DNA from 4 places in the Streptomyces sp. RG80 genome. Region 3 is predicted to be linked to each of the others. Evidence: riboswitches for the same ligand, from Rfam matches in the RefSeq annotation. Region 3 holds a riboswitch; each other region holds the start of a gene.
The links. A riboswitch is a leader RNA that binds a small molecule or an ion and turns the genes downstream of it on or off. The one in region 3 is predicted to bind cyclic di-AMP.

Region 1 (7,632 bases), on a different contig from region 3:
GTCCCAGCGACAGCTCTCCCGCCCGACCAGCCCGTCCTTCTCCAGCCGGGTCACGGCGTACGTGAGCCGCGGCCGGGTGATCTTCAGCCCCTCGGCGAGATCGGTCATCCGCAGCTTCCGCTCCGGCGCCTCGGAGAGGGTGGACAGAATGGAGTAGTACAGGTGCGGCATGCCGGCGTCCTGCTGGAGCTGCCGGTCGATCGCGTCCTCCAGGAGGTGCGACGCGGCGATGTACGCGCGCCAGGCGCGTTGCTCCTTGGGCGTGAGCCAGCGAGTCGTCATGCCGCCAGTGTAGGTTTGTTTCAAACTTGAACCAAGAGCCGCACGTCACAGTGAGAGGGACCGCTCCGATGCCGCACCCGTACGTCCTCCTCTCCGCCGCCGTCTCCCTCGACGGCTACCTCGACGACACCGGCCCCGACCGCCTGCTGCTGTCCAGCCCCGCGGACTTCGACCGCGTCGACGAGGTCCGCGCCTCGGTCGACGCGATCCTGATCGGCGCCGGCACCATCCGCGCCGACAACCCGCGCCTGCTGGTCAACTCCGCCGAGCGGCGCGCGGCCCGGGTGGCGGCGGGCAAGCCGGAGTACCCCCTCAAGGTCACCGTCAGCGGCTCGGGCGACCTGGACCCCGGCGCGCAGTTCTGGCACACGGGCGGCGACAAGGTCGTCTATACGACGGAGAAGGGCGCGGAGCGGGCCCGCGAGGCGGGTCTCGCCGCCGACGTGGTCTCCCTCGGCGCCGACCTGGACTGGTCCCGGCTGCTGACGGACCTGTCCGCCCGGGGTGTGGAGCGCCTCATGGTCGAGGGCGGCGGCAAGATCCACACCCAGCTCCTCCAGCAGGGCCTGGCCGACGAGCTCCAACTGGTGCTGGCCCCCCTCTTCGTCGGCGACGCCGTCGCCCCCCGCCTCTTCGGCCCCGGCGCCTACCAGGGCGGACGCCTGCGCCTGGTCGAGTCCCGGCGGATCGAGGACGTCGTCCTCATGCGCTACGAGCCCACCGCACCCGGCGGCCCCGCCGCCGACCGCCACTGGCTCCGCCTCGCCTGCGAACTGGCCGCCCTGTGCCCGCCCTCGAGCACCGCCTTCAGCGTCGGCGCGGTGGTCGTCGCCGCCGACGGCACCGAACTCGCGCGCGGCCACTCCCGGGAGGGCGGCGACGAGGCGGTGCACGCCGAGGAGGCGGCCCTCGCCAAGATCCCCGCGGACGACCCCCGACTGGCCTCGGCGACCGTCTACAGCAGCCTGGAACCCTGCGCCCGCAGAGCCTCCCGCCCCGCCCCCTGCGCCCGGCTCATCCTCGACGCCGGGGTACGCCGCGTGGTGACGGCCTGGCAGGAGCCCGACACCTTCGTGACGTCCGCCGACGGCAACGGGCTGCTCACGGCCAAGGGCGTCGAGGTGGTCCTGCTCACCGAGTTCGAGCACCAGGCCAAGGCACCCAACCGTCACCTGCTGCCCTGACCGACACGCGGCCGGAAGGGGGGAACCCTGGGGGCTCCCTCGAAAGGGCCCGCCCGGGTGCCGGCGGCCGACCGCTCGGCCGTGCTCGATCTCGGCTGGCCTCCTTCTGCGGGCCGGCCCGGGCGGTTCGCGAAGGCGGGGTCCGCAGGCTGTGGCGGAGCCGGCTGTCAGGGCGGCCGTGGTGTCGTCGGGGGTGCGGCCGGCATCCAGGGCCCAGCGGACACCTCCGGCGCTGAAGCCCCGTACCGACGCCGTGCCACTGGTCTCCCGGTCGGGCGCCGAATCCAGCGGCGCCGCGAGTCACCCGGACGGGGAGCCGACGGCGTGCGGCAGCCTCACGGAAGGCCCGACCGGGGCCGGGCGACCGACCGATCAGCCCAACATCTCCTGCGCGGCGCCCCCCGGAGGGTGACGCTGCCTGCATGAGGTCAGTTCGAATGCGTGCCGTCGCCGTGCTGCTGGTCGCCCCGCTGCTCGCCACCGCCTGCGCGGGCAGCGACGAGGGCACCCGCACCATGGCTCGCGCCCTGCCCCCGGACGCGGCGTTCACGCACCCCGGAGTGCTCGTCAGCGACGGTCAGTTGGACGTCGTACGGAAGAACGTCACCGCGGGGAAGCAGCCGTGGCTGAAGGCCTACCTCGACATGCGGGACAGCAAGTACGGGGCGTACAAGTACCGGGCGGAGCCGTACGCGAGCGTGGACTGTCCCGGTGGGGACCATGCCGAGCGGCCCGCGCACGGGTGTGTCCAGGAGCGTGAGGACGCCATCGCCGCCTATACGCAGGCGCTGCTCTTCCGGGTCACCGGCAAGCAGCGGCATGCCGTCAAGGCGCGGGAGATCATGGACGCCTGGTCGGCGAGGATGCGGAAGCACACCGAGGAGGACGCCGGGCTCCAGACCGGGTGGGCCGGGGCGACCTGGGCGCGGGCCGCGGAGATCGTGCGGCACAGCGCGGGAGCGGGGTGGCCGAAGGACCGGGTCGCGCGGTTCGAGACCATGCTGCGCAGCGCGTATCTGCCGACCGTCACCCGCAAGGTCCCCGACTACAACGGCAACTGGGACCTCGTCATGACCGACGCGGCCATCGGCATCGCCGTCTTCCTCGACGACCACAAGGCCTTCGACCACGCCGTCCAGCGGTTCCGGGAGCGTGTGCCCGCCTACTTCTACCTGGAGAAGGACGGCCGGGTGCCGCTCACCCCGGCCGGTTCGGGTGTGAACACACCGGCCAAGCTGACGACGTACTGGTTCGGGCAGAAGACGTACAAGGACGGCGTCTCCCAGGAGACCTGCCGCAACTTCAAGCACGTCGGCTACTCCATCGCCGCGACCGCCCACATCGCCGAGACCGCCTGGCACCAGGGCGTCGACCTGTACGGCGAGGTGAAGGACCGGCTGGAGGCGGCGCTCACGTTCCACTCCCGGTACCAGGCCGGCGAGCCCGCGCCCGGATGGCTGTGCGGCGGCAAGGTGCAGCGGAACATGGGACCGGACCTGGAGGTCGCCCTCAACCACCTGGAGGGCCGGCTCGACATCTCCGTCCCGGCCGCCCACCGGCTCGCCGAGGAGACCCGCCCCGCCGGCACCGACAACCTCTTCGTCTCCTGGGAGACCCTCACCCACGCGGACAACCCCGCCGGCTGAAAGAGCAGGTCAGCGGCGCCGCGCATAAACCGTGGTGCTGAGCGTCCCGCGGATGGCGTATGCTGGTTTCACCGACGCGGGGTGGAGCAGCTCGGTAGCTCGCTGGGCTCATAACCCAGAGGTCGCAGGTTCAAATCCTGTCCCCGCTACTCACGGCTCAGGGCCGGAGTCCAGTCACTGGACTCCGGCCCTGAGTGTTTCCCCCGGTCGGGCCACACCGCTCGCCGCCCCGCCCGGGTCCGGGAAGCCTGGAGAGGTGGATCGGAAGGCGGAGGAGGGGCGACGCATCTCCGCCCTTCTGCGAGTGCTGCCCGTCGTACTGATCGTCGGCGGGATCGTCTACGACGTCCTGACCCCGCGCGCGTTCACCGCGATCCCCTTCTTCACCGCCGCCCCGCTGGTCGCCGCTCCCCTCTATCCGCTGGCCGGCACCGTGGTCACCGGGGCCGTGGCGCTGGCCGCCGCCTTCGCCGTCCACTTGCGGTTCGGCCTCCAGGTGGACGCCGATGCCCTCACCGAGGTGCTCACCGTGGCCACCGTCGCCGTGCTGGCCGCCCTCCTCAACCGGGTCGTGCGCCGCGGCGACCAGCGGCTCGCCTCCCAGCGCGTGATCGCCGAGGCCGCCCAGCGCGCGGTGCTGCCCGAGCCCGACGACCGGATCGGCGGCTTCGACATCGCGGTGCGCTACGAGGCGGCGCAGCAGGACGCCTTCATCGGCGGGGACCTGTACGCCGTGCAGGACAGCCCGCACGGGGTGCGCCTTGTGGTGGGGGACGTGCGCGGCAAGGGCATGGGCGCGGTGGCCGCCGTCGCCGTCGTCATCGGGGCGTTCCGGGAGGCCGCCGAGCAGGAGGCGAGCCTGGAGGCGGTCGCGGGGCGGCTGGAGCGGGCGCTGGCGCGGGAGGGCACGCGGCGCGAGGGGCCGGACGCCATCGAGGGGTTCACCACCGTCGTACTCGCCGAACTGCCGCACGGCGACGGGGTCGTACGGATCGTCAACCGGGGCCATCCGCCGCCGCTGCTGCTGTGTCCCGACGGCACCGTGCGGTCGTTGCCCGCCGCCGAGGCCGCGCTGCCGCTCGGCATGGGGGAGTTGGGGAACTGGCCCGACCGTGCCGAGGAGGCCGGCTTCCCGGGCGGGGCCACGCTGCTGCTGTACACCGACGGGCTCTCCGAGGCACGGGACCGGCACGGGGAGTTCTACGACCCGGCGGCGCGGCTCGCGGGACGCGCCTTCCGTGATCCGGGGGGACTGCTGTCCGCGCTCGCCGCGGAGGTACGGCGGCACACCGGGGGCGGCATGACGGACGACATGGCGCTGCTCGCCGTACGCCGACCGTGACATTGTCACGTGGGGTGATCGGGCGACCGCCCTCCGCATAACAACTGACATACCGTCAATACCTGTGGGGTCGCTGTGGCGGGGTCAACTCGCCCGTTTTTCACCGCTCATGGACCCGTACGTCCAGGCGAGAAAGGTTAATGATCAAGCGGAACAGCTTGGAATCCACACCCCGGGTCTATTAACGTTCGATAACGCAGCGCGGTCGTCCCAGCCGTCACAAGAGACGGCTCCGTGCTCACGCGCTTAATCCCGCAAGGGAGCCGGGGAACCATCAACCCTGGGGTGAATCGCGCCAATGCCGCCGTGGCAGCACGGTCGTTATACGCGCGTAGGAGACCTTCCTGCTCCGAACCCGTCAGCTAACCCGGTAGGCGAGAAGGAAGGAAAGGAGCACGCCCACGTGGCGTCAAACCGGCCTGCCCCCGAGGCCCCGTACGTGCCGAGCCAGCGCAGCACCGATGCCTTCGGCTACGGCAGCTACCACCACGACGAGGGCCCGCAGGAGGTCTGGAATCCCACCGAGGACTCCGTCCGACCGGCACGCGGCAAGCACCGGGTCGCCAAGCAGCGCAACGGTGGCTTCGCCCGCAGCTCCACTGTTCTGGGCGTCGGTGTCATAGCCGCCGTCGGCGGGGCCGGCATGGCCAGCGCCAACACCGGCAAGCCGCCGGTCTCCATCTCGATGCCCGACATGCCCTCCGTGGGCGGTGTCTTCGGCGGTGACGACGAGGCCCCCCAGGGCTCCACCACCCCGCTGAGCAGCCTCGCCACCGTCTCCACTGCTACGGAGACCGTCGAGAGCGGCACCTCGGGCGCCGGTGAGTCGCTGCGCAACCGGATCATGGCGCAGGCCGAGAGCCAGCAGACCCAGGTCGACAGCAAGGCGCGGCTCGCCACCCAGACCGCCGTCGCCGACGAGGCCGCGAAGGCCGAGGCCGCCGCGCTGAAGAAGGCCGCGGACGACGCCGCCGAGGCGAAGAAGAAGGCGGAGGCGGAGGCCGAGAAGGCCGCCGAGGCCAAGCGCCTCGCCGAGCTGGCCAAGCAGTACACGCTGCCGACCTCCTCGTACACGATCACCTCCACGTTCATGCAGGCCGGCTCCCTGTGGTCCTCCGGCTACCACACGGGTCTCGACTTCGCCGCTCCCACGGGCACGCTCATCAAGGCGGTCCACAGCGGCACCATCACGCAGGCGGGCTGGGACGGCTCGTACGGCTACAAGACCGTCCTCACCCTCGACGACGGCACGGAGCTGTGGTTCGCCCACCAGTCGTCGATCAGCGTGAGCGTGGGTCAGAAGGTCGGCACCGGCGATGTGATCGGGCGCGTGGGCGCGACCGGCAACGTCACGGGCGCGCACCTGCACCTGGAGGTCCACCCCGACGGCTCGTCCAGCGGGATCGACCCGATGGCGTGGCTGCGGAGCAAGGGGCTCACGCCCTGAGGTTTCTTGATCCACCGGCGGCCCTGACGCACACCCCCCGACGTCAGGGCCGCCGGTTTTGCGTTTCCGGCACTTCCCGCGTTTACAAGAACTTTGCGGCCGTTCCGGAAGAGCGCCCTCCGTGCGGGCGTTGGCCCCGTACATGACTTCTCTTCGCAAGCTGGGCACGTCCGACCTCGAGGTCTTCCCGCTCTCCCTCGGCGGCAACGTCTTCGGCTGGACCGCCGACGAGGCGCAGTCCTTCGCCGTCCTCGACGCCTACGCGGCCGCGGGCGGCAACTTCGTCGACACCGCCGACTCCTACTCGGCCTGGGTCGAGGGCAACGCCGGCGGCGAGTCCGAGACCATCATCGGCAGGTGGGTGAAGGCGCGGGGCAACCGCGACGACGTCGTGATCGCCACGAAGGTCAGCCAGCACCCCGACTTCCCCGGCCTGACGGCCGCGAACATCAAGGCGGCGGCGGACGCCTCCCTGCGCCGCCTCGACACCGACCACATCGACCTCTACTACACCCACTTCGACAAGCCCGAGGTGCCGGTCGAGGAGATCATCGGCGCGCTCGACGAGCTGGTGAAGGCGGGCAAGGTCCGGCACATCGCCGCCTCCAACATCTCCGCCGAGCGCCTGGAGGCCTCCCTCGCCTTCTCCGAGCGCGAGGGACTGGCCCGGTACGTGGCGCTCCAGCCGCACTACAACCTGGTCTCGCGCGAGACGTACGAGGGTGAGCTCCAGGACCTGGCCGAGCGGACCGGCCTGGCCGCGGTGCCGTACTTCGCGCTGGCCTCCGGGTTCCTCACCGGCAAGTACCGCGACGGCGAGGTGGTGGAGGGCGCCCGGGCCGCCGCCGGCGCCGGCAAGCACCTCCAGACCGAACGCGGTCGCGCGGTCCTCGCCGCCCTCGACGACATCGCCGAGGCACACCGGGTGCCGGTCGCCACGGTCGCCCTCGCGTGGCTGGCGGCCCAGCCGACCGTGGCGGCGCCGATAGCGTCCGCGCGGACGGTGGAGCAGCTGCCGGCGCTGGTGAAGGTCGCGGAGGTGCGCCTGACGGACGACGAGGTGACACGACTGACGGAGGCGTCGGCCTAGAACAGGGGTCCCGAGGCGCGCCTTTGCGGGCCCTGAGCGGGCCGGGGGAAGTCCACTGCGGTTCGGCAGCGCCCAGAAGAGGCGCGGGGCCGTGTCACTTCGGGGCTGCCGCCGCGTGGGTGCGACCGGCCACGACGGTGCCGTAGACGAACGACGACCTGTCCACCGCACGTCCAGCGCAGCGCTCAGGTGCGGTACGGGTTGTAGCCGGGGTACTGCACCGCCGGGTACCCGTGCATCGGCCAGTGCGTCGGCGGGATCAGCACCGGCACCGGCGGTGCCGTCACGCGGGCCGCGTGGTCCAGGGCGGGGCGCGCCGCCTCCCGGCGTACCCACAGTTCGTGCAGCAGCTCCCGCTCCCGTACGACGAAGTCGGCGTTGGCCCGGCCGCGGCGCCCCCGGTGCCGTAGGAAGGCCAGGGACGTCGCGTACGCCTCGTACTGCGCCACCGCGCGGGCGGCCGGCTTGCCGGCGTGGGTGCGGGCGTACTGGCGGGCGATCCGGCGGGCCCGCATCGAGCCGAGGGCGAAGGGTTCGGCGGGGGTGAGCCAGCCGGCGACGGCGTAGGCGGGGAGCTCCTCGCGGACGGTCCGCAGTTCGCGCTGCCGGGTCCAGATGACGAGCCAGGTCAGCAGGCCGAA
Region 2 (7,632 bases), on a different contig from region 3:
AGTGGCATGAGAGGACCGGGACGCCCGTCCCCGCCGAAGTACCGGAGCGGGCCTGGCCTGCCGTCGAGGAACTGATGACGGCCTACTTCCGGCGTCGCCAGTTCGCGCGCGTCGCCGTGGATGTCCGGACCCAGGTGAACGGGATTCTGCACCGACTGCGTACCGGGACGAGCTTCCTGCACGCTATGGCCCGTGGACCCTTGCCAAGGACCGGCAGAACACCTGGTTCAAGAAGGGCTTCTGGCCCGTCCTCGTGAGCCATTTGAACTCCAGGGGCGAGAGTTCGCCGGTTCGGCGCGAACCGCTGGTCCCACCTCTCCGCATCACCACGGCAGTTGCGCTGGATCCGGCACAACGTGACACGCCTTCAACTCTGTGATCTTCACGTGATCTACGCGGCATTAACTTGTGACAAGTGATCGACTGCCGATACGTTCACGCATCAGCGTGGCGACTCGCTTCACCCGCAGCACTCGTTCCACCCGCTGCATCGCCACGCCGGTCACAGTCGTCTCGCGAAAGGTCACCGCATGCTCACCGGGAACGGTCGTCACCGTCGCCCCCGTCAGGCTCCGGCACTTCTCGTCGCGGCCGGGGTGACCGGCTCCGCCATCGCGATTCCGTTGCTCGGCGCCTCCGGCGCGAGCGCGGCCGACGGGAACACCTGGGATCAGGTCGCCAAGTGCGAGACCGACGGTTCCTGGAGTGCGAACGACGGTGACGGCTACTACGGCGGGCTCAAGCTCTCCCAGGAGTACTGGGAGAAGTACGGCGGCCTCGACTTCGCCGCCAGTGCCGACCTCGCCAGCCGCAACCAGCAGATAGCCGTCGCCGAGAAGGTCCTCGCGGACCAGGGCGTCGGCGTCTGGGGCGCCTGCGGTCTGCTCAACGGGCTGAGCAAGGACTCGGGCTCGGCCGACGTCGACACCGGCGTCGCGAGCGGTTCACCGTCCGCCTCGGCGAACGACTCCTCCGGTTCATCCGATTCATCCGAGTCCTCCGACTCATCCGGTCTGTCCAACTCCTCCGGATCATCCGACTCGTCCGAGTCCTCCAGTTCGACCGAGTCGTCCGGCGATCCCTCGTCGTCACCGTCCAGCGATGCGGACAAGTCCGCCAAGTCGGACAGCTCCGGCTCCGCTTCGGGCGACTCTCAGTCTTCCGACAGCTCATCCACAGATGCGACCAAGGATGACGAATCGGACAACTCCTGGCAGGAAGGCGGCTCTTCGAGCCTGGTCGACACCGGCGCCCTCGCCGCCCCCTCCGAGGGCACCGGCCGGCACCGTGGCGCGAGCGCCGAGGAGGGGTCGTACACCGTCCGCTCCGGCGACACCCTCGCCTCCATCGCCGACTCCCTTGACCTCGACGGCGGATGGCGTCGGCTCTACGCCGAGAACGAGCAGGTCATCGGCGCCGACCCGAGCGACATCGTGCCGGGGCAGACCCTCTCTCTCGGTAGCGAAAAGGGCTAAATCCCTAGGAGAAAGCCCCGAGTTCGCGTCACGCTTCGCCAGTAAATGTCCGGTTTGGCGAAAGTGTGGGATGAGTCTCAGAAGCCCTGATCGTCTTTGAAATCCCCCGGGTTCCGTGTCTACGGTCAACACCGCTCGTCACCACGAGCCCCGGCTGCCGCAACGCCGAATCCTGCCAGCGGCTGTACGGGAACAGTCGTCGCGTCAAGCGCCGTAGGCAGGAGCGGGGGACCCAAGGTAAGTGCCGGGCCCGGCGGTTGAGGCAACTCGACGGCGGGACCGGCTTGGGGTGAAGCCGCGCAGTGCGCCGAAAGGCGGACGAGCGCGGCCGGGCAACTCAACCGGCCCGAACCCGACAGCTCACCTCGCAGGCGTCGGTGAGGGGATCCACCATGCTGTTTTCCGGCAAGGGCAAGCACCGTCGTCCGTCCAAGGCCACCCGCGCCGCCGCGCTCGCCGGCGTCACCGGTGTCGCCATCGCCGCCCCGCTGATGGCGGCCGGCAACGCCTCCGCCGCCACCGCCTCCGAGTGGGACGCCGTCGCCCAGTGCGAGTCGGGCGGCGACTGGTCCATCAACACCGGCAACGGCTACTACGGCGGTCTCCAGTTCTCCGCCTCCACCTGGGCCGCGTACGGCGGCACGGCGTACGCCTCGCAGGCCAACCAGGCCAGCAAGGCGCAGCAGATCGAGATAGCCGAGAAGGTCCTCGCGGGCCAGGGCAAGGGTGCCTGGCCGGTCTGTGGTGTGGGCCTGTCCAGTGCCGCGTACACCGGCGGCGGCAGCTCGTCCTCCTCCGGCGGCAGCTCCTCCAGCGACAGCGGCAGCAGCACCGGCACCCGCTCCTCCGAGCAGTCGACCTCCCGTTCCTCGGAGCGCGCGACCGCCAAGAAGACCGTCACCACCCCGACCGGCAAGAAGGTCAAGAAGGGCGACGGCGAGTACAAGGTCGTCAAGGGTGACACCCTCAGCTCGATCGCCGAGGAGCACGACGTCAAGGGCGGCTGGGCGAAGCTGTACAAGCTGAACAAGGACATCGTCGAGGACGCCGACCTGATCTACCCGGGTCAGCAGCTGCACCTCAAGTAAGACCCGGTCCTTCCCTCGGGCAGGACCCAGCTGAACCACAGTGCCCTCACATCCGTGGTCCTCATACTGAAGGCCTCGTGAGGGTCCCCCCGTCCCCACGGGCTCCCCGCTCCGGTGCGTGTTCCCCCGTACGCACCGGGGCGGGGTTTTCTCTGCCCCGGTCCACGTCGTGTCTTCCGGCGTGTTTCCCGAAGCGTCTTTGTTCCGTTCGGAAACAATTTACTCTCGGTTCTGTCCACGGGGCGGTCCACGCGGTGGCTGATCGCCCCGGGCCGGTTAGGCTCGTCTCGCAGAGCCGCTGCGGCAGTGCCGTAGCCGCGTCACATCCCAAGAAGGAGATGCTCGTGCCGTCCATCGACGTCGTCGTAGCCCGGGAAATCCTCGACTCACGAGGCAACCCCACCGTCGAGGTCGAGGTCGGCCTCGACGACGGCAGCACGGGTCGTGCCGCCGTTCCGTCCGGCGCCTCCACGGGCGCCTTCGAGGCCATCGAGCTCCGTGACGGTGACCCGAACCGCTACCAGGGCAAGGGTGTCGAGAAGGCCGTCCTCGCCGTCATCGAGCAGATCGGCCCGGAGCTCGTCGGTTACGACGCCACCGAGCAGCGCCTGATCGACCAGGCGATGTTCGACCTGGACGCCACCGACAACAAGGGCTCGCTCGGCGCCAACGCCATCCTCGGCGTCTCCCTCGCCGTCGCGCACGCCGCCTCCGAGGCCAGCGACCTGCCGCTCTTCCGCTATCTGGGCGGCCCGAACGCGCACCTGCTGCCCGTTCCGATGATGAACATCCTGAACGGCGGCTCGCACGCCGACTCCAACGTGGACATCCAGGAGTTCATGATCGCCCCGATCGGCGCGGAGTCCTTCTCCGAGGCGCTGCGCTGGGGCGCCGAGGTCTACCACACCCTCAAGAAGGTGCTGAAGACCAAGGGCCTGTCCACCGGCCTCGGCGACGAGGGCGGCTTCGCCCCGAACCTGGAGTCCAACCGCGCCGCCCTCGACCTCATCCTCGAGGCCATCAAGGAGGCCGGTTACACCCCCGGCGAGCAGATCGCCCTCGCCCTCGACGTCGCCGCCTCCGAGTTCTACAAGGACGGCGTCTACACCTTCGAGGGCAAGGACCGCTCCGCCGCCGAGATGACGGAGTACTACGCCGAGCTCGTCGAGGCGTACCCGCTCGTCTCCATCGAGGACCCGCTGTTCGAGGACGACTGGGCCGGCTGGAACACCATCACCGAGAAGCTCGGCGACAAGGTCCAGATCGTCGGCGACGACCTCTTCGTCACCAACCCCGAGCGCCTGGCCCGCGGCATCGAGGAGGGCTCCGCCAACGCCCTGCTCGTCAAGGTCAACCAGATCGGTTCGCTGACCGAGACCCTGGACGCCGTCGAGATGGCCCAGCGCAACGGCTTCAAGTGCATGATGTCCCACCGCTCCGGCGAGACCGAGGACGTCACCATCGCCGACCTCGCCGTCGCGGTGAACTGCGGTCAGATCAAGACCGGCGCCCCGGCCCGCTCGGACCGCGTCGCCAAGTACAACCAGCTCCTGCGCATCGAGGAGATCCTCGACGACGCCGCGGTCTACGCCGGCCGCAGCGCGTTCCCGCGCTTCAAGGGCTGATCTCGGCAGGGCTAAGGCTTAGCCAGTCGTACGTACGTCCCCGTACCCGGTCCCGTACCGTGTGCGGGGACGTACGCGCGTGTGAGAAGGAGAGATGGGGACATGGCCGTCAAGGACCGGGACCGTTTCTCCACCGCGACCAGGATCCGGCTGCTCGGCGAGCAGACCGCGGCCCGCGTCTACCGCTCCCAGACCAGACGGCAGGCCCGCCGCTCCCGGCTGACCGGCCGCGCCGCGCTGCTCGCGCTGGTGCTGTGCTCGCTGGTGGTCGCGCTCGCCTACCCGATAAGGCAGTACGTCTCCCAGCGCGCCGAGATCGCCGACCTCCAGCGGCAGCAGGAGCAGGCCCGGCAGCGGGTCGAGCAGCTGCGGGACGTCAAGGCGCGCTGGCAGGACGACGCGTACGCCGAGCAGCGGATCCGTGAGCGGCTGCACTATGTGATGCCGGGGGAGACGGGGTTCATCGTCGTCGACCCGGGTGCGGCGCGGCAGTCGCGCGCCGATCTGGGGGCGGCCGACCGTCCCTGGTACTCGAACGTCTGGGACGGCGTCGACAAGTCCGACGCCTCCGACCAGTGACCTGATCCAGAGCTCGACCAGTGAACCTGACCCAGAGAAAGACAGGCATGGAAACGCCCCCGCCGACCACTTTGCGCACCGAGCCGACCGACGCCGACGTCGAGGCCTTCAAGCAGCAGCTCGGGCGTCCGCCGCGCGGGCTGCGTGCGATCGCGCACCGCTGCCCGTGCGGTCAGCCGGACGTGGTGGAGACGGCCCCCCGGCTGCCCGACGGCACGCCCTTCCCGACGCTGTACTACCTGACGTGCCCGAAGGCGAACTCCGCGATCGGCACGCTCGAGGCGAGCGGCCTGATGAAGGAGATGACCGAGCGGCTGGGGCAGGACCCGGAGCTGGCCGCGGCCTACCGTGCCGCGCACGAGGACTACGTCCGGCGCCGGGACGAGATCGAGGAGCTGAAGGGCTTCCCGAGCGCGGGTGGCATGCCGGACCGGGTGAAGTGCCTGCATGTGCTGGTGGCGCACTCGTTGGCCGCGGGGCCCGGTGTGAACCCGCTGGGCGACGAGGCGCTGGCGATGCTGCCGGAGTGGTGGCGCAAGGGCACGTGCGTGACGTCCGAGGTCTCCGTCAAGGAGGACGCGCAGTGACCCGTGTCGCCGCGATCGACTGCGGTACGAACTCCATCCGGCTCCTGGTCGCCGACTGCGACCCTGCCACCGGTGAACTCGTCGACCTGGACCGCCGTATGACGATCGTGCGGCTCGGCCAGGGTGTCGACCGCACGGGACGGCTGGCGCCCGAGGCGCTGGAGCGGACCTTCGCGGCCTGCCGGGAGTACGCGGCGATCATCAAGGAGTTCGGGGCCGAGCGGCTGCGCTTCGTCGCCACCTCCGCCTCCCGGGACGCCGAGAACCGGGACGAGTTCGTACGGGGTGTCCTGGACATCCTCGGTGTCGAGCCGGAGGTCATCAGCGGGGACCAGGAGGCGGAGTTCTCCTTCACCGGCGCGACCAAGGAGCTCACCGGCCGGGACGACCTCACCAAGCCGTACCTCGTCGTCGACATCGGCGGCGGCTCGACGGAGTTCGTCGTCGGCGACGACCATGTGCGGGCCGCCCGTTCCGTGGACGTCGGGTGTGTGCGGATGACCGAGCGGCATCTCGTACCGGACGGGGTGGTGTCCGACCCGCCCTCCGAGGCGCAGATCGCCGCCATGCGGGCCGACATCGAGGCCGCCCTCGACCTGGCCGAGGAGACCGTGCCGCTGCGCGAGGCGCACACGCTGGTGGGGCTCGCCGGGTCCGTGACGACCGTGTCGGCGATCGCCCAGGAGCTGCCCGAGTACGACTCCGCCCGCATCCACCACTCCCGGGTCTCCCACGACCGGGTCCGCGAGATCACCGAGTGGCTGCTGCGCTCCACGCACGCCGAGCGCGCGGCCGTCCCCTCCATGCATCCGGGGCGGGTGGACGTCATCGGCGCGGGGGCTCTCGTACTGCTGTCGATCATGGAGCGGATCGGGGCCGAGGAGGTCGTGGTGAGCGAGCACGACATCCTCGACGGGATCGCGTGGTCGGTCGCGTAGCCCTCTGCTGAGCAGCGAGAACAACGTATGAGCACGTCTGAGGGGCCCTTCGGGGCCCCTTCGTCGCGTGCCGTCGGAAAAGTTCGTGAAGTTCTTCACAAGGAATTCCGCCCTGTGGAACCACGAAAAGGCCCCGACTGACCCTTCCGGGGGTCCAACAGCCCCTTGAACGTGTTCAGAAGGGGTGTAGAGGGGTGCGGTCGGCACCTCGCGCGAGGGTGCGTTTCGAGGGGCTCACGGTGCCCCCGAGGGGACGGAGAGGCAGCTCACGCGGCATTGACAACGGCCCCCACAGCACACTGGTTCCGGTCGACGCCATGACCTGGATCACGTGGGTCGCGGAGGATAACACACACCCTGTAGGAGCTTGTGAAGGGGCGCACGAGCGACCCCCCTGAGGCGGGTGGATACTCGATGGCATGAGCACCACGGAGCGTCCCAGGATCCTCGTAGTAGGCGGTGGGTACGTAGGCCTGTACGCAGCTCGGCGCATCCTCAAGAAGATGCGCTACGGCGAGGCGACCGTCACGGTCGTCGACCCCCGGTCGTACATGACCTACCAGCCCTTCCTCCCCGAAACCGCCGCCGGCAACATCTCGCCGCGCCATGTCGTCGTCCCGCTGCGACGCGTGCTGCCGAAGGCGGAGGTGCTGACCGGCCGGGTCACCACCATCGACCAGGACCGCAAGGTCGCCACGATCGCCCCGCTGGTCGGCGAGGCGTACGAGCTGCCCTTCGACTACCTGGTCATCGCGCTCGGCGCGGTCTCCCGCACCTTCCCGATCCCCGGCCTCGCCGAGCAGGGCATCGGTATGAAGGGCGTCGAGGAGGCCATCGGCCTGCGCAACCACGTCCTCGAGCAGCTGGACAAGGCCGACTCCACCACCGACGAGGAGATCCGCCGCAAGGCGCTCACCTTCGTCTTCATCGGCGGCGGCTTCGCCGGCGCCGAGACCATCGGTGAGGTCGAGGACCTGGCCCGGGACGCGGCCAAGTACTACAAGACCGTCTCCCGCGAGGACATGCGGTTCATCCTCGTCGACGCCGCCGACAAGATCCTTCCCGAGGTCGGCCCGAAGCTGGGCGCCTACGGCAAGGAGCACCTGGAGAGCCGCGGTGTGGAGATCTACCTCTCCACCTCGATGGACTCCTGCGTCGACGGCCACGTGGTGCTGAAGAACGGCCTGGAGGTCGACTCCAACACCATCGTGTGGACCGCCGGCGTCAAGCCGAACCCGGTCCTGGCCCGCTACGGCCTGCCGCTCGGCCCTCGCGGCCACGTGGACACCGCCCCGACCCTCCAGGTCCAGGGCACCGACTACATCTGGGCCGCCGGCGAC
Region 3 (7,632 bases):
GTTGCAGCGCGGGGTCCAGGCCGCCGTCGCGGTACTGCGCCGCCGCCATCGAACCCAGCGCGTCCCGCGCCGAGTTGAGCTTGTCCGTCTTGCGTGCCGCCTCGTCCCGCAGCGACTTCAGCCGCTCCTCGGCCGCATCCGCCTTCTCCTTCGCGCCGTTGTACTTCTCGGTGGCGACCTCCGCCTCCTGGTACAGCTTGTCCACCTTCGCCTTGACCTGCGCCGGTGTCAGGTTCGGCTCGGCGTACCCGGTCCCGTCGAAGCCGGTCGCGGTCGCCGCGCCCGCCAGGGCGATCGTCGCCGCCGTACGGACCGTATTGCCGCCGGCCGAGCGCTGCCTGGGCTTGCGGTGCGCTGCCACGTGGACTGCACGTCCTTTCGTACGACCGCCTGGTTCCCGTGCCGCCGCCCCGGACGTCCTGTGGGTCGTTCGGCCGCCAGGGGGAGCGGACGGGCGACCGCCCGGGGCGGTTCACGCGTCCGGCGGCGGCCCGCACAGGGGGAGCGGGCCGCCGCCGGACCTTCTCGGCGGTGGTGTCCGACTGCCGCCCCTGGCCCGGGCGGCGGTGGGGAGCCGGTCACCTGGTGGAGGACGCTAAACCTCACTGTGTCGTGGGGGTAACGGGATGCGCGGAACTGCTCCGAAGGGGCGGCCGGGTGACCGCATGCGACCGTGATTCCCTTCTCGTGCCGTCGACTTCACGCAGTGTGATGACCGAAGTGGGGATTCCGGAACGGACGGGGGCGATGAGGTGCTATGGGCCGCATATATGCAAGATCGTGACGGAAGCGGCAGGGCGGTGTAGGGCGGCTCAAGTGCCTCTGATTAGGCTCCGGCCTCATGGACGTACTCATCCATCTCTTCGTGGGCCTGCACATCATCGGCATCGCCTCGTTGCTCGGCGGCTTCCTCACCCAGATGAAGGCCATGGGTCAGGGAACCGCCCGCTTCGTCCCGGCGATGCTGCACGGCGCGCTCACCATGCTGGTCACCGGTGTGATCCTGGTCGGCCTCAACCAGGCGGACGACCAGTCCGTCAACAACGTCAAGATCGGCATCAAGCTGGCCCTGCTGGTGGTGATCCTCGGCCTCGTCTACGTGAAGCGGGACGACGAGAAGGTGGAGAAGGGGCTGTTCGGCCTGGTGGGCGCGTTGACCGTCACGGACATCTTCATCGCGGTGCTCTGGACCTGATTCAGCGTGGTGCCGTGGTTGCGAGGGACGTGAGGGCGGCCCGCGCCGACGCGGCGGCACCCGCGGCGACGGCGAGCCAGGCCGCCACCGCGATCCACAGCAGTACCTGACCGGGCGTCCTGAGCCAGGACACATCGAGGGCGGCGGCGACGGACAGCGTCGCCGCCGATGTCATGCCCATCGGGAACACGGTCGCCCAGCGGCGCACGTCGTAGCGCGGCCGGCGCCGCAGGGCTTCCGCGACGAGCAGGACGGCGTACCAGGCCAGGTCGAGCACGAGCAGTGCGACCGTCACGGCGCGCAGTACGTCGTTGTCGTCGACGTTCCACAGATACAGGCGGGCGCTGTCCGCGGCGATGAGCTTCGCGCCGGCCAGCGCCGAGATGGCCATCGCCCCGCCGGCCACCCAGTGGTCCCCGGCGCCCGCGGTCACCTGGCGCAGGTCGAAGAGGGCCAGGGCGATGCCGTAGAGGACCAGGCCGAGCCAGAACAGCACGAGCGCCGTGTGTGCGAGCCATGCCGTCGACTCGGCCGCGGCGAGCGTGGCGCCGAGCACGGCGAGCCCCTGCGTGGCCACGCAGGCGAGGAACACCGCCCCCGGCATCCGCCGCTTCCAGTACCCCACGACCAGCACGATCAGCACCGGCCACAGCAGCGCGGACAGCGCGAGCAGCGCCTCGGCGAGGGCCTGCCAGCCCAGCGCGGAGAGCCGGGTGCCGAGCACGGTCGTCGCGGCCACGGCGGTCAGGGCGCCCGGTGTCTCGGCCTCCGCCACCCATCGCGGCCGGTCCCGCAGCAGTCGTACGGCGAAGTCCGCGGCCAGCGCGATCCAGGCGGCGCCGGCCAGTGCGAGGGCGATGCGGGACAGGGTCTCGTGGTCCGTCAGATGCAGACCGACCGACAGGATGCCGGTCGCCATCACGGCGGCGCCGGCGGCCGGCGGACGCTGCGCCCACCAGGCGCGGAGCGGGGAGGGTCCGGGCATGAGGCGATGCTAGGGAGCGCGGGAGGAGGGCGGGGGCAGGGCACGCGCGCGTGCGTGGAGATGGCCTCCATCTGAGTAGTTCCGCTCATGACAACCACCGTGCCGGGCCGGAACACTCTGCCCATGCTCCTCAGGCGATCAGCCGCAGCGGCCGCCCTCCTCGCGATCACCCTGACCGCGTGCGGAAGCCAGAAGGGTGGTGCGCGGGCGGAGTCCGCGCCGTCCGCGCAGTCGACAGCTCCCTCGCCCTCCTACGCGCCCCCGCCCAAGTGCGCACAGGCCGCCCGGACGCCCGCCCCGGTGCCGTCCTATCCGAGTCCCCGCACCGGCACGGTCCGGCCGGAGGAGAACCTCGACCAGCCCCCGAACTACGCCGACAACCACGCGTACCGCATGCAGGCCTCCCTGAGCGCCGAGCAGCGGGCCAGCGGCCAGGCGTCGGCGGAACTCATCCTCGCGGAGCTGGCGAAGGTCCGGAAGGAAGGCGGGTCGGGGGAGTACGGCGGCTTCAGCGACGCGCGCGTGAAGGCGGCGCTGGCCCGTGTCGGCTGCGGCGAGAAGCACGGGCTGTCCGTCGGGAACGGCTTCTACGCCGTCTACACGGGCGTCGTGTGCGTCTCCGGACGAGTGACGAAGGACGAGCTGACCGGCGAGGTGCACGGCGTCTACGCCGAGCCCCAGCCCGGTGAGGGGCCCTGTGTCGAGAACCGCGGAGGTCACTGACGCCAGGGCCCTGCGGCGCGTCAGGCCGGCCGCACCACGCTGTGGATCGCCGACTCACCGTCGTAGTAGATCGACTCCTCGCGCACGTACGCCCCCGGCTTCGGCGCGTGGATCATCATGCCGTTGCCGATGTAGAGGCCGACGTGGGTGACGTCGTCGTAGAAGAAGACGAGGTCGCCGGGGCGGGCGTTGGCGAGGGTGACCGTGGCGCCGAAGTTCACCTGGTCGTAGGTGGTGCGCGGGAGGGTGATGCCGGCGGCGTTCCAGGCGGCCTGGGTGAGGCCGGAGCAGTCGTAGGAGTCGGGGCCGGTGGCGCCCCAGACGTACGGCTTGCCGACCTGTGAGCGGGCGAAGGCGAGCGCCTTCTCGGCCTTGGTGGCGTACGAGGAGTCCGTGGCCTGGGAGGACGACGACGAGCCGCTGGTCGACTCCTGGGCGGCGGCCGCCTCCTGAGCCGCCTTGTCCTCGGCGGCCTGCTGCTTGGCCAGTTCCGCGGCCTTGCGGGCGGCCTCCTCCTGCTTCTCCTTCTCGATCGCCGCGAGCCGCGCCTTCTCCTCCGCGGTCAGCTTCGACAGCAGCTCGCGCGCGTCGGACAGCTTCTGCTGGACGGTGGCCTTGGCGGTCTTGAGGTCGCTCTGCGAGTCGGTGAGCGTCTCGAGGCTCTGGGTGGCCTCCTGCCGCTTCTTCATCGTCGCGGACTGCTCGGTGACGTAGTCGTCGACCGCGTCCTTCTGACGGGACGTCATACGGCCCATCAGCTGCGTCTGGTCGAAGTAGTCCTGCGGGGAGTCCGCGAGCAGGAAGGTCGCCGTGTCGGGCGCGGAGGCGCCGGTGCGGTACTGGGCCGCGGCGAAGGAACCGAGCTCCTCGCGGGCCTCGTTGAGCTTCTGGGTGCGCTTGGCGACGTCGTCGAGGAGGGTGTCGACCTCCTTGCGCTGCTTGGCGGTCTTCTCCTTGGTCGCGTTGTACTTCTCGGTCGCCGACTCCGCCTGGCGGTAGAGGTCGTCGACCTTCTTCTCGACCTCCTCGATGCTCGGCTTGTCGTCGGTCGAGGGGGCCGCGGTGGCCGTCTGGGAGAGCAACGCCACGGAGGTGAGGGCGGCCGTGGCCAGAGCGGGGGTGCGTATACCTGCCACGCGCGTACCAGCGGGAGGCGACTTGCGGTGCGACGCCAAGGTTGGCGACTCCTTCCATGCTCCGCCTACCGAGTTAGCTGTCGGGTTCGGGCGGGTGCTTCGGAAGGTGTGCCCTACGGCCGTTCCCCGGAGGGGAGTTGGGCCGATTCACCCCAGGTCGGTGTGGGTCCCCGGCTCCGGCTGCCTGGACGGGCGCACCGGACTCGGCGGAGGCCGCGCGGCCCGGCGATGTTCGCCGGTGGGGGTCGTACGGCCTTCCGGCACGGTAGCCAACGCGTGTGGCCCCTGTGAAGGTTGATGTTCGATATGCCCGATACATTTTCGTGACCTTAGGTCAGGACGTAGCCGACCGTGGCCAATACGGAGTGATCTGCCAGGAGTTGTACGTATTTTGGGCGGAGTGACGACGTCCGCCCGCTTCCGGACGCTAACTTCCAGCCGAGCCGCGGTCGGGTGCCGTGGCGCACGAAGGGCACAGGGGGTTCGGCCATGAGGAAGCGCACATCGTTCGTCGTCGCCACAGGAGTCGCGCTCGTCGCCACCGCGGGCCTCGCCCCGGCGACCGCCTCGGGCGGCCACGGCGGCGGAAAGCCGGTCGTCCGCGTGATCGCGACCGGCCTCGACAACCCACGCCAGCTCTCCTACGACCACGACACCGGGCAGCTGTACGTCGCCGAGGCCGGCCGCGGCGGCAAGAAGTGCATCGGCGAGGGACCCGAAGGCGAGACCTGCGTCGGCCTCTCCTCCGCCGTCACCAGGATCTACTGGGCCCAGGGCGCGTGGCAGCACCACCGGGTCGTGCAGGGCCTGCCCTCGGGCGCCGCCCCCGACGGCGGTTTCGCGACCGGCCTGGACGGCGTCTCCGCCCTCCACGGCGAGCTCTGGGGCGTCGAGACCTACGCCCCGCCGGAGGCCGGCGTCCCGACGACACCACCCTGGAACAAGCTCGGCAAGCTGCTGCGCATCGACCCCGGCGGCGGCCACGACAAGGCGAGGATCGCCGCCGACATCTCGGCCGTCGAGTTCCGGTACAACCCGCACAAGGCCTCCGTCGAGTCCAACCCGTACGCCGTCCTCGCGCTCCCGGACGGCCGCCGGATCGTCGCCGACGCGGCGGGCAACGACCTGGTCGTCGTGTCACCCAAGGGCAAGGCGCGCCCCTTCACGGTCTTCCCGGACCATGACCGCAACCAGTCCGTCCCCACGTCCCTGGCGCTCGGCCCCGACGGCAACCTCTACGTCGGCGAGCTGAACGGCGAGGCCCAGAAGCCCACGGCGCGCGTGTGGAAGGTCGACCCCCGGACCGGCCGGATCCTCGGCTGGAAGTCGGGCTTCGGCTCGATCACCGGCATCGCCTTCAACGACAGCGGCGACCTGTACGTCAGCCAGCTCTTCACCGGCGCCGTGACCAAGGTCTCGCACGGCAAGCGTACGAACGTGAAGGTGCCGTTCCCGGCGGGCGTGGCCGTCGACCCGTACGACGGCAAGGTGTACGTCTCGGCCTGGTCGGTCGCGGACCGTGACGCCACCGTGATGGAGGGCAAGAAGACACCGGGCGGCCAGGTCTGGAAGATCCTCGGCTTCTGAACCGACGGCCGAAAAGAGGCCATGTTCCCAGGGCGGCGGCGGGGTGTCAGTGGGGAGCCGTAGGGTCTGTCCGACGGCCTGGTTCGGCTTTGCGCCGGGGCCTGGTCAACAGACCCCGCGACCCCCGGACCGGGGCATCGGGGAGGCCCTAAACTCGGAGAGCGATGAGCAGCCTCTTTGATGACAGCTTCCTGGCGGATCTGCAGGGCCCCAAGGGCCATGTGGAGGAGCCCCCGCCGCCGCCCGAGGACGAGCACGGGCCGGAGCCCGTTCCGGACGATCTGTTCGGCGGGAAGTTCGACGTGCCGCCGGACCGGGACGCGTACTACCGCGACGGGGCCCCACGCCCGGTCCTGGACGCGGCCGCGCTCATCGACGGGCTCAACGAGAACCAGCGGGCGGCGGTCGTCCACTCGGACACCCCGCTGCTGATCGTGGCCGGCGCCGGCTCGGGCAAGACGCGGGTGCTGACCCACCGCATCGCGTACCTGCTGGCCGAGCGGAACGTGCACCCGGGCCAGATCCTCGCCATCACCTTCACCAACAAGGCCGCGGGCGAGATGAAGGAGCGCGTCGAGCAGCTCGTCGGCCCGCGCGCCAACGCGATGTGGGTCATGACCTTCCACAGCGCGTGCGTGCGCATCCTGCGCCGCGAGAGCAAGAAGCTCGGCTTCACCTCGTCGTTCTCGATCTACGACGCCGCCGACTCCAAGCGCCTGATGGCCCTGGTCTGCCGCGACCTGGACCTCGACCCCAAGCGCTTCCCGCCCAAGTCCTTCAGCGCCAAGATCTCGAACCTCAAGAACGAGCTGATCGACGAGGAGGACTTCGCCGCCCAGGCCACCGACGGCTTCGAGAAGACCCTCGCCCAGGCCTACGCCATGTACCAGTCGCGGCTGCGGGAGGCCAACGCCCTCGACTTCGACGACCTGATCATGACGACGGTCAACCTGCTGCGCGCCTTCCCGGACGTCGCCGAGCACTACCGCCGCCGCTTCCGGCACGTCCTGGTCGACGAGTACCAGGACACCAACCACGCCCAGTACGCGCTGGTCAGGGAGCTGGTCGGGACCGGTTCGCACGACGAGGACGTCCCCCCGAACGAGTTCGACGTCCCGCCCGCCGAGCTGTGTGTCGTGGGTGACGCCGACCAGTCGATCTACGCCTTCCGTGGCGCGACGATCCGCAACATCCTCCAGTTCGAGGAGGACTACCCGCAGGCGACCACGATCCTGCTGGAGCAGAACTACCGCTCCACCCAGACGATCCTGTCCGCCGCCAACGCGGTCATCGAGCGCAACGAGTCCCGCCGCCCCAAGAACCTGTGGACCAACGCGGGCGCGGGCGCGAACATCACCGGCTATGTCGCCGACACCGAGCACGACGAGGCGCAGTTCGTCGCCGACGAGATAGACCGACTGACGGACGCGGGCGACGCGAAGGCCGGCGACGTCGCCGTCTTCTACCGGACGAACGCCCAGTCCCGAGTCTTCGAAGAGATCTTCATCCGCGTCGGCCTGCCCTACAAGGTCGTCGGCGGCGTCCGCTTCTACGAGCGCAAGGAGGTCCGGGACGTCCTGGCCTACCTGCGCGTCCTCGCCAACCCCGAGGACTCCGTCCCGTTGCGCCGGATCCTCAACGTGCCCAAGCGCGGCATCGGCGAGCGCGCCGAGGCGATGATCGACGCCCTGTCCCAGCGCGAGAAGATCAGCTTCCCGCAGGCGCTCAAGCGGGTCGACGAGGCCTACGGCATGGCAGCGCGGTCGACGAACGCCGTGAAGCGGTTCAACGTGCTGATGGAGGAGCTCCGGACCATCGTCGAGTCCGGCGCGGGCCCGGCGACCGTCCTGGAGGCGGTGCTCGAACGCACCGGCTACCTCGCCGAGTTGCAGGCCTCCACCGACCCGCAGGACGAGACCCGGATCGAGAACCTCCAGGAACTCGCCGCCGTGGCCCTGGAGTTCGAGCAGGAGTCCGCCGAGGGCGAGGAGACCGGCTCGCTCTCC
Region 4 (7,632 bases), on a different contig from region 3:
CCCTACGACCCGTAGGGGGCGCCGTCTGTCACAGGGTCAGCCGCGCAGGAACACGTAGTCCGCCTGGTAGGGCACTGCGACGATCGCGCCCGGCGTGCAGGAGCCGGTCGGGGCGACGCCGCCGACGGTGTTCAGCCGCAGGATCTCGGTGGCGTCGGCGAGCAGGCCGTGGTGCTTGCCGGACTGCGTGGCCTTCAGGTCCAGCTCCGGGATGTTCCCGGTGCCGTTCGGGGTCCGGGACAGGACGGAGCCGGTGACCGCGCTGCCGTCCCGGGCGATCCACTGCGGGGTACCGGAGTTGGGCTGCACGAAGGAGTGCGCGATGCGGCCCGCCAGTACGGCGCTGACGTCCCGCTGCGCGAAGGCGTACCCGCCGCCCTCGGCCGGCTTGCACTCGTAGATCTGCTCGCCCTTGACGACGGGCGCCTGGAAGTTCCGCAGCGCGTCCCGGAACACGAAGCCGGCGACGGTGACCTTGTGCAGCTGACCGCGGACGGCTCCGCCGGGGAACTCGGTGGTGTGCAGGTTGGCGTAGAACGCGCCCGGGTCGTTCTTCAGGGCGTCGAGCAGCGCGGCGTCCTTCACCTTCACGGTGCCGGTGACACTGTGCCCCTTCGCCTTGCCGAGCAGCTTGCCGAAGTCGACCTTGACGCCACCGTTGGTGCCCTTGGCGCCCTGGTGGATGTGGAGCGCGGTCGGCCTACCGGTACCGCGCCAGGTCACGGCTACGGACACCTTGTCGCCCTTGACCTTGACGAACTCCAGGGCGGCACCGTCCTTGTCACCCACGGCGGGCCCGCCGTCGACAGGCACCTCGTTGGCACCACGCAGGCTGGTCGCGAGAACGACCCCGGGATCCTCGGTGGCGGAAGCCGGAGCCCCCGCACCCCCGACGGCGACCATCGCGACAGCGGCGACCGCCAGACTCGTACGACGCTTGGAGAACAACACGTCCATGCCCATGATTCTTTTGTCTCCCCGTAGAGCAGCCGACACCCCCTGCGCCGACTTCCACGCATGACTACGGTGCCGATCTCAAGCTGGACTCAGTCCAGCTTTGTGATACGGGTCACAGGGGCGCGCCCAGGGGCGCGGGGCTGTATCGATTTGCGGCTCCGCCGCGTGGGCGCGACCAGCCCAAACGGCGCCGCACCCGGCATCAAACAGCAACCAGGCAGTACCTACCCCGCCCGATGCACCACCGCATCGCACAACTCCACAAGCGCCGCCTTCGCATCACACTCCGGCAGCGGAGCAAGCGCAGCCCGCGCATCCTCCGCGTACCGCACGGTGTCCCGCCGAGCCTGCTCGAGAGCCGGATGCACCCGCAGCGCGGCCAACGCCTCCGCAAGCCGCACGTCGTCGTTCAGGTCGGAGTCGAGCAGCTCGCAGAGCGCCCTGTCCTCGGCCAATCCCAACCGCTCCGCCCGCTCCCGCAACCGCAGCACCGGCAGCGTCGGGATGCCTTCGCGCAGATCCGTGCCCGGCGTCTTCCCGGACTCGTGCGAGTCCGAGGCGATGTCCAGGACGTCGTCCGCGAGCTGGAAGGCGACGCCGAGCCGCTCGCCGTACTGCGTCAGCACATCGATGACCGACTCGTCGGCGCCGGACATCATCGAGCCGAACCGGCAGGCGACGGCGATCAGCGAACCGGTCTTGCCGGCGAGCACGTCCAGGTAGTGCTCGACCGGATCCCGACCGTCCACCGGCCCGGCGGTCTCCAGGATCTGTCCGGTCACGAGCCGTTCGAACGCCTCGGCCTGGATCCGGACCGCCTCGGGACCGAGGTCGGCGAGGATCTGTGAGGCGCGGGCGAACAGGAAGTCACCCGTGAGGACGGCGACGGAGTTGCCCCAGCGGGCGTTCGCGGCGTCCACTCCGCGCCGCACGGCCGCCTCGTCCATCACGTCGTCGTGGTACAGCGTCGCCAGGTGGGTCAGCTCCACCACCACGGCCGACGGCACGACCCCCGGCGCATACGGGTCGCCGAACTGGGCAGAGAGCATCACGAGCAGCGGGCGGAAGCGCTTGCCACCCGCCCGTACGAGGTGCTGCGCGGCCTCCGTGATGAAGGGGACCTCGCTCTTGGTGGCTTCGAGCAAACCCTCCTCGACGGCCGCCAACCCGGCCTGGACATCGGCTTCCAGAGCCTGGTCCCGCACGCTCAGCCCGAACGGCCCGACGACGGTCACGAGGGGTCTCCTGTCTGCTGGTGTCTACTGGCGATTACACGGTTTGTCGATAGGTCGCTGCCATCACTCAAGTCAGCGTATCCGGTCACCTTTCGATCACCGATGCCGCCCACCCGCGCAGCACGGGCGGTATCGGATCACGACCGGTATGTTTTTGATCACCTGAAAAGAACGGATATCTGTCGACTTAGACGGAAGTAGTAGAGCGTGTCTCGAACAACCGTTGACGTGGATCCCGGAAAGCAGCCCCCGCCCGAGGACGACACCGCCTTCTTCGGCCAGCCCAAGGGCCTGCTCACCCTCTCCGGGCTGGAGGTCTGGGAGCGCTTCTCGTTCCTGGGCATGCAGGCCATCCTCGTCCTGTACTTCGCCGACACCGTGGCCCACGGAGGCATGGGCATGTCGGCCGGAACGGCCGCTTCCGTGTCGGCGGCCTACGGCACCCTCGTCTACCTCGTCTCGGTCGCCGGCGGCTGGCTCGCCGACCGCATGCTCGGCTCGTACCGCGCGGTGCTGTGGGGCGGCATCCTGATCGCCTGCGGGCACTACTCGATGGCCGTGCCGACCAACGCCATGACCTGGGTGGGACTCGGGCTCATCAGCGCCGGTACCGGACTGCTCAAGCCCAACGTGGCCACCATGGTCGGCAAGCTCTACGCCACCGCCGACGAGCGCCGGGACGCCGGGTTCGCGCTCTACTACATGGCGATCAACATCGGCGCCTTCGCGGGCCCCCTGATCACCGCCTGGCTCGGCGACCACAAGGGCTGGCACTGGGGCTTCTCGGCCGCCGCGATCGGCATGACCTTCGGGCTGGTCCAGTACGTCATGGGCCGCCGTCACCTGGCCGGGCGCAAGCACTCCGCCGAGTTCGCGCTCGCGCCGGAGGCGATGCGCCGGGCGGTGCGCCTGATCGTGGTGGGCCTCGTCGTCACGGCTGTGCTCGCCGGCCTGCTGGGCGCCGTCGGCTGGCTGACCATGGACCGCTTCGTCGACCTGCTCACCCTGATCTCGGTGATCGCCCCGGTCGTCTACTTCACGGTGATGTTCAGGAGCCCGCGGGTCACGGCCGAGGAGCGCGGCCGCCTCAGGCCGTACATCGTCCTCTTCCTGGCCTCGACCGTCTTCAACTTCATCCTCTTCCAGGCCTACTCCACGATGATGCTGCTGGCCTCCACCAACGCCGAGACGACGATCCTCGGCTTCGACTTCCCGGCCGGCTGGTACGCCTCCGCGCTCGGCGCCTTCGAGGTCGGCCTCGCGCCCTTCGTCGCCGCGCTCTGGGTCCGGATGGGCCGCGGCCAGCCGCACGCCTCCAACAAGATCGCGATCGGGGTCGTACTCGGCGGCCTGTCGTTCCTGCTGATGGTCCTGCCGACGTCCGGGCACGACAGCGACGACTACCTGATGTCCGCCTGGTGGATCGTCGGCTCCTACTTCCTGCTGGGCCTCGGCGACATCCTGCTGGAGACCTCCGGCATGTCGGCCACCACCAAGCTCGCCCCGGTGGCCTTCTCCAGCCAGACCATGTCCCTGTGGTTCCTGTCCCTCGCCCTCGCCAACGGCATCCAGGCCCAGACGGTGAAGCTCTACGACGACGTCTCCAAACCGGCCTACTTCGGCGTCAACGGCGCGATCGCGGTGGCCGCGGGCCTGGCCGTGATGGCGGCCGCCCCCTGGTTGCGCCGCACCATGCACCCCGTCCACTGAGGCACGCGAGAGCCCCGAGGTCACAGCGATGAGCATGCGCATCCGTACGTCCTTCCCCTACGAGACGACCCATGAGGACCTCCGCATCCCGCTGCCGGACGGGACGAGGCTCTACGCGCGCGTGTGGCGGCCGCTGACCGACGAGCCCGTACCGGCACTCCTGGAGTACCTCCCGTACCGGCTTTCAGACTGGACCGCGCCCCGCGACTTCCAGCGCCACCCCTGGTACGCGGGCCACGGATACGCCTCGGTGCGGGTCGACGTCCGGGGGCACGGCAACAGCGAGGGCATGCCGACGGACGAGTATTCGGCGACGGAGCTGGCCGACGGGGTCGAGGTGGTGAACTGGCTGGCGGCGCAGCCCTGGTGCAACGGCCGGGTGGGCATGTTCGGCATCTCCTGGGGTGGCTTCAACTCCCTCCAGATCGCGGCCCTCGCCCCCGAGCCGCTCAAGGCGGTCGTCACGGTGTGCTCCACGGACGACCGCTATGACAACGACGTGCACTACATGGGAGGTTCCGTCCTCGCGGTGGACATGCACGCCTGGGCCGCGACCATGCTCGCCTTCGTCTCGCGCCCGCCGGACCCGCTCTACGCCGGCGAGGCGTGGCGGGACATGTGGCTCAAGCGCCTGGAGGCCGTCGATCCCTTCATCCACACCTGGCTGGCCCACCAGACCCGCGACGACTACTGGCGGCACGGCAGCGTCTGCGAGGACTACGGCGCGATCGACGCGGCCGTCCTGGCGGTGGGCGGCTGGCACGACCCGTACCGCGACACGGTCCTGCGCCTGGTCGAGCACCTGCCGCCGGATCGCGTACGCGGGCTCATCGGCCCCTGGTCCCACCAGTACCCCGACCGCGGTCTGCCGCCGGGCCCGGCGATCGGCTTCCTCCAGGAGACCCTGCGCTGGTGGGACCAGCACCTGAAGGGCGTGGACACCGGGATCATGCGCGAGCCGCTGCTGCGGTCCTACGTCAGCGACTCGCACCGCCCGGCCACGGTGTACGACAGCCTCCCCGGCCGCTGGGTCGGCGAGCCGGCCTGGCCCTCCCCCCACGTCACGACGGTCTCCTACGGCCTCCAGGGCGCCCCCGTGCTCGTCCGGTCCCCGCAGCACACCGGCGTCGACGCCGGCCGCTTCTTCCCGTTCGGCAACGACGCCGACCTGCCGCCGGACCAGCGGGAGGAGGACGCGCGCTCGGCCTGCTTCGAGTTCGCAGTGGGAGAGGAGACGTGGGTGCTCGGGCGACCGCGGGTGCGGCTGCGGGTGACCTCGGAGGTGCCGCGCGGGCAGATCGTCGCCCGGCTCTGCGACGTGGCGCCGGACGGCTCGTCGACGCTGGTCACGCGCGGTGTGCTGAACCTGTCGGCGCGGCTGGGGCGGGACCGTGCGGTGCCGTGGGAGCCGGGGGCCACGCAGGAGGTGGCCTTCGAGCTGAACGGCATCGGGCACGTCTTCCCGCCCGGCCACCGCATCCGGCTCGCCGTCTCCTCCGCGTACTGGCCGTGGATCTGGCCGCAGCCCGACTCGGCGGCCGGCTTCTCCCTGGACCCGGCGGGCAGCTTCCTCGACCTGCCGGTACGCGCGCGTGCGGCGTCCTCGGACATCACCTTCGATGAACCCGAGCAGTCCGAGCCGCTCGGTGTGAACTTCCCCGCCACCCTCGACGAACCCCGCCCCGAGCGGCTGGTCGTGCGTGATGTCGCCAAGGGCGAGTGGCGCCTCGAGGTCGACCCGCGGTACGGCGGCACGCGCGTGTACCCCGACGGGCTCGAGTTCACCGAGGACGCGCTGGAGACGTACACGATCCAGGAGGACGATCCCCTGTCGGCGCGCACCCGCTCGGACTGGTCGATCCGGCTGCACCGCCCCGAACTGGCGTGGGACACGACCGTGCGGACGCGCTCGGAGATCGCCTGCGACGGGGCGGACCACTTCCTGACCACCAACGAGGTGATCTGCGCGGAGGGCGGCGAGGTGGTCTTCCACCGGACGTGGGAGAAGCGGATCCCACGGGCCGCCGGTTAACTGCCAGTTGGGCATCATTGCCCGTTTTGCCGTTCTTGCGCTCGCGCGTGAGTTGACTCACGTCGGCCCACCCGTCACCCCCGGAATTCAGGGGCCGACAAAGCACGCACCAAGGTCAACAGGTGCGATCTGTGAATCCGGTACTTGTTTCGGGCATGTGCACTCGCATACGTTCCGGGCCCGGGCGGACGCCGAATCCTGCCGCCGCCCGAGACCGCTCACTCACGAGAACACGTACGGCAGGAGCGGGGGACCCAGGTAAGTCGCCGGACCCGGACGTCTTATGACAGACGAGGACGGCTCGGGGTGAAGTCATGCCTTCTTCCGGCATGGCCGGGCAGCTCCCGCCCGAACCCGACAGCTCACCTCGCAGGCGCCGGAGAGGAACTTCGTCATGCGTCTGCCCCGCAAGCTCGCGATCGCCGGCACCGGCCTCGCCCTGCTCACCCTCCCGCTCGTCGGCGCGACCAGCGCCTCCGCGGCCACCCCGACCGTCGCCACGGCCACCTCGCTCGGCTACTCCGACACCCTCGACGGCTGGATCCGGGCCTCCCTCCAGGTCATGGCCCAGAACGGGATCCCCGGCAGCTACGACGGCATCTACCGCAACATCATCCGCGAGTCCTCGGGCAACCCGTGGGCCATCAACAACTGGGACTCCAACGCGGCCGCGGGCACCCCGTCCAAGGGCCTGCTCCAGGTCATCGACCCGACGTTCCAGGCGTACCACGTGGCCGGCACCTCGTGGAACTCGTACGACCCGGTCGCCAACATCACCGCCGCCTGCAACTACGCGGCGCAGCGGTACGGGTCGATCGACAACGTGTGGGGCGCGTACTAGGACGAGTGACCGCTGGGTGACTCGCCGAAGTCACCCAGCTCGCCGATCAACCGTCGGCGGGCCGCTTCCAGTTGCTCGCCGTACGAGGCATCGAAGATCGACGGCAACTGCGTCTCCAGCGACCCGCTGATACGAAGCAGCGGGGACCAGACGGCCCGGTCGTCGACGACCGCCGAGAACTCCGTCCGGTGCATGACCCGATCGAGCCAGTCGGCCAGGACGAGCGCCTGATCGTCCGTCAGCTCGACCTTCACCGGACCCCGTTCACGAGCAGGTTCCCCTGGAACAGCCTCTCGAGGACGACGGCGATGCCGTCGTCCTCGTTCGAGAGGGTGGTCTCGTCGGCGACCGCCTTGAGTTCGGGGTGGGCGTTCGCCATCGCGACGCCGTGGGCCGCCCAGTCGAACATGGGGATGTCGTTGGGCATGTCCCCGAAGGCGATGGTCTGTTGAGGGCCGAGGCCGAGGTGCTCGGCGGCCAGCGCCAGGCCCGTCGCCTTGGTGATGCCGCATGGCTGGAGTTCGACGGTGCCGGGGCCCGACATCGTCACCGTCGCGAGGGAACCGACGACTCCGCGCGCGGTCGCCGCCAACTCGTCGTCGGACAGCGACGGATGGCGTAGCAGCACCTTGCTGATCGGCTCGCACCACAGGTCGTCACGGCGGTCGACCCGGACCGCGGGCAGGGTCGGGTGCGGCATCAGATAGCCGGGCTCGATGAGGGTGAGCCCGTCGACGCCGTCCTGGTCGACGGCGGCGTACACCTGCCCCACCTCGGCCTCGATCTTGCCGAGCGCGGTCTCGGCCAACTCCCGGTCCAGGGTGACCGACCAGAGCAGACGGTCCGCGCCGGCGTCG

Region 1: it holds a riboswitch for cyclic di-AMP, as region 3 does, so the genes downstream of both, ABKA17_RS45400 (M23 family metallopeptidase) here and ABKA17_RS00895 (C40 family peptidase) in region 3, are expected to answer to the same signal.
Region 2: it holds a riboswitch for cyclic di-AMP, as region 3 does, so the genes downstream of both, ABKA17_RS29270 (transglycosylase family protein) here and ABKA17_RS00895 (C40 family peptidase) in region 3, are expected to answer to the same signal.
Region 4: it holds a riboswitch for cyclic di-AMP, as region 3 does, so the genes downstream of both, ABKA17_RS41930 (transglycosylase SLT domain-containing protein) here and ABKA17_RS00895 (C40 family peptidase) in region 3, are expected to answer to the same signal.

The regions. Positions count from the first base shown of each region.
Region 1 covers NZ_JBEAAJ010000020.1:20,494-28,125, reverse strand. The annotation lists gene ABKA17_RS45425 (MarR family winged helix-turn-helix transcriptional regulator) at 1-282, opposite strand, end outside; gene ABKA17_RS45420 (dihydrofolate reductase family protein) at 351-1,466, shown strand; gene ABKA17_RS45415 (alginate lyase family protein) at 1,889-3,112, shown strand; tRNA gene ABKA17_RS45410 (tRNA-Met) at 3,188-3,261, shown strand; gene ABKA17_RS45405 (PP2C family protein-serine/threonine phosphatase) at 3,369-4,454, shown strand; cyclic di-AMP (ydaO/yuaA leader) riboswitch at 4,688-4,846, shown strand; gene ABKA17_RS45400 (M23 family metallopeptidase) at 4,858-5,901, shown strand; gene ABKA17_RS45395 (aldo/keto reductase) at 6,044-6,991, shown strand; gene ABKA17_RS45390 (PrsW family intramembrane metalloprotease) at 7,177-7,632, opposite strand, start outside.
Region 2 covers NZ_JBEAAJ010000008.1:515,562-523,193, forward strand. The annotation lists gene ABKA17_RS29260 (recombinase family protein) at 1-257, shown strand, start outside; gene ABKA17_RS29265 (transglycosylase family protein) at 531-1,475, shown strand; cyclic di-AMP (ydaO/yuaA leader) riboswitch at 1,675-1,864, shown strand; gene ABKA17_RS29270 (transglycosylase family protein) at 1,868-2,563, shown strand; gene eno (phosphopyruvate hydratase) at 2,908-4,188, shown strand; gene ABKA17_RS29280 (FtsB family cell division protein) at 4,291-4,767, shown strand; gene ABKA17_RS29285 (DUF501 domain-containing protein) at 4,815-5,354, shown strand; gene ABKA17_RS29290 (Ppx/GppA phosphatase family protein) at 5,351-6,292, shown strand; gene ABKA17_RS29295 (NAD(P)/FAD-dependent oxidoreductase) at 6,712-7,632, shown strand, end outside.
Region 3 covers NZ_JBEAAJ010000001.1:176,776-184,407, forward strand. The annotation lists gene ABKA17_RS00875 (C40 family peptidase) at 1-361, opposite strand, end outside; gene ABKA17_RS00880 (hypothetical protein) at 842-1,195, shown strand; gene ABKA17_RS00885 (tellurite resistance/C4-dicarboxylate transporter family protein) at 1,197-2,180, opposite strand; gene ABKA17_RS00890 (hypothetical protein) at 2,304-2,903, shown strand; gene ABKA17_RS00895 (C40 family peptidase) at 2,924-4,078, opposite strand; cyclic di-AMP (ydaO/yuaA leader) riboswitch at 4,087-4,244, opposite strand; gene ABKA17_RS00900 (ScyD/ScyE family protein) at 4,529-5,626, shown strand; gene pcrA (DNA helicase PcrA) at 5,791-7,632, shown strand, end outside.
Region 4 covers NZ_JBEAAJ010000015.1:207,413-215,044, reverse strand. The annotation lists gene ABKA17_RS41950 (CHRD domain-containing protein) at 37-957, opposite strand; gene ABKA17_RS41945 (polyprenyl synthetase family protein) at 1,182-2,192, opposite strand; gene ABKA17_RS41940 (peptide MFS transporter) at 2,421-3,902, shown strand; gene ABKA17_RS41935 (CocE/NonD family hydrolase) at 3,937-5,934, shown strand; cyclic di-AMP (ydaO/yuaA leader) riboswitch at 6,140-6,325, shown strand; gene ABKA17_RS41930 (transglycosylase SLT domain-containing protein) at 6,329-6,775, shown strand; gene ABKA17_RS41925 (hypothetical protein) at 6,772-7,029, opposite strand; gene ABKA17_RS41920 (HAD family hydrolase) at 7,026-7,632, opposite strand, start outside.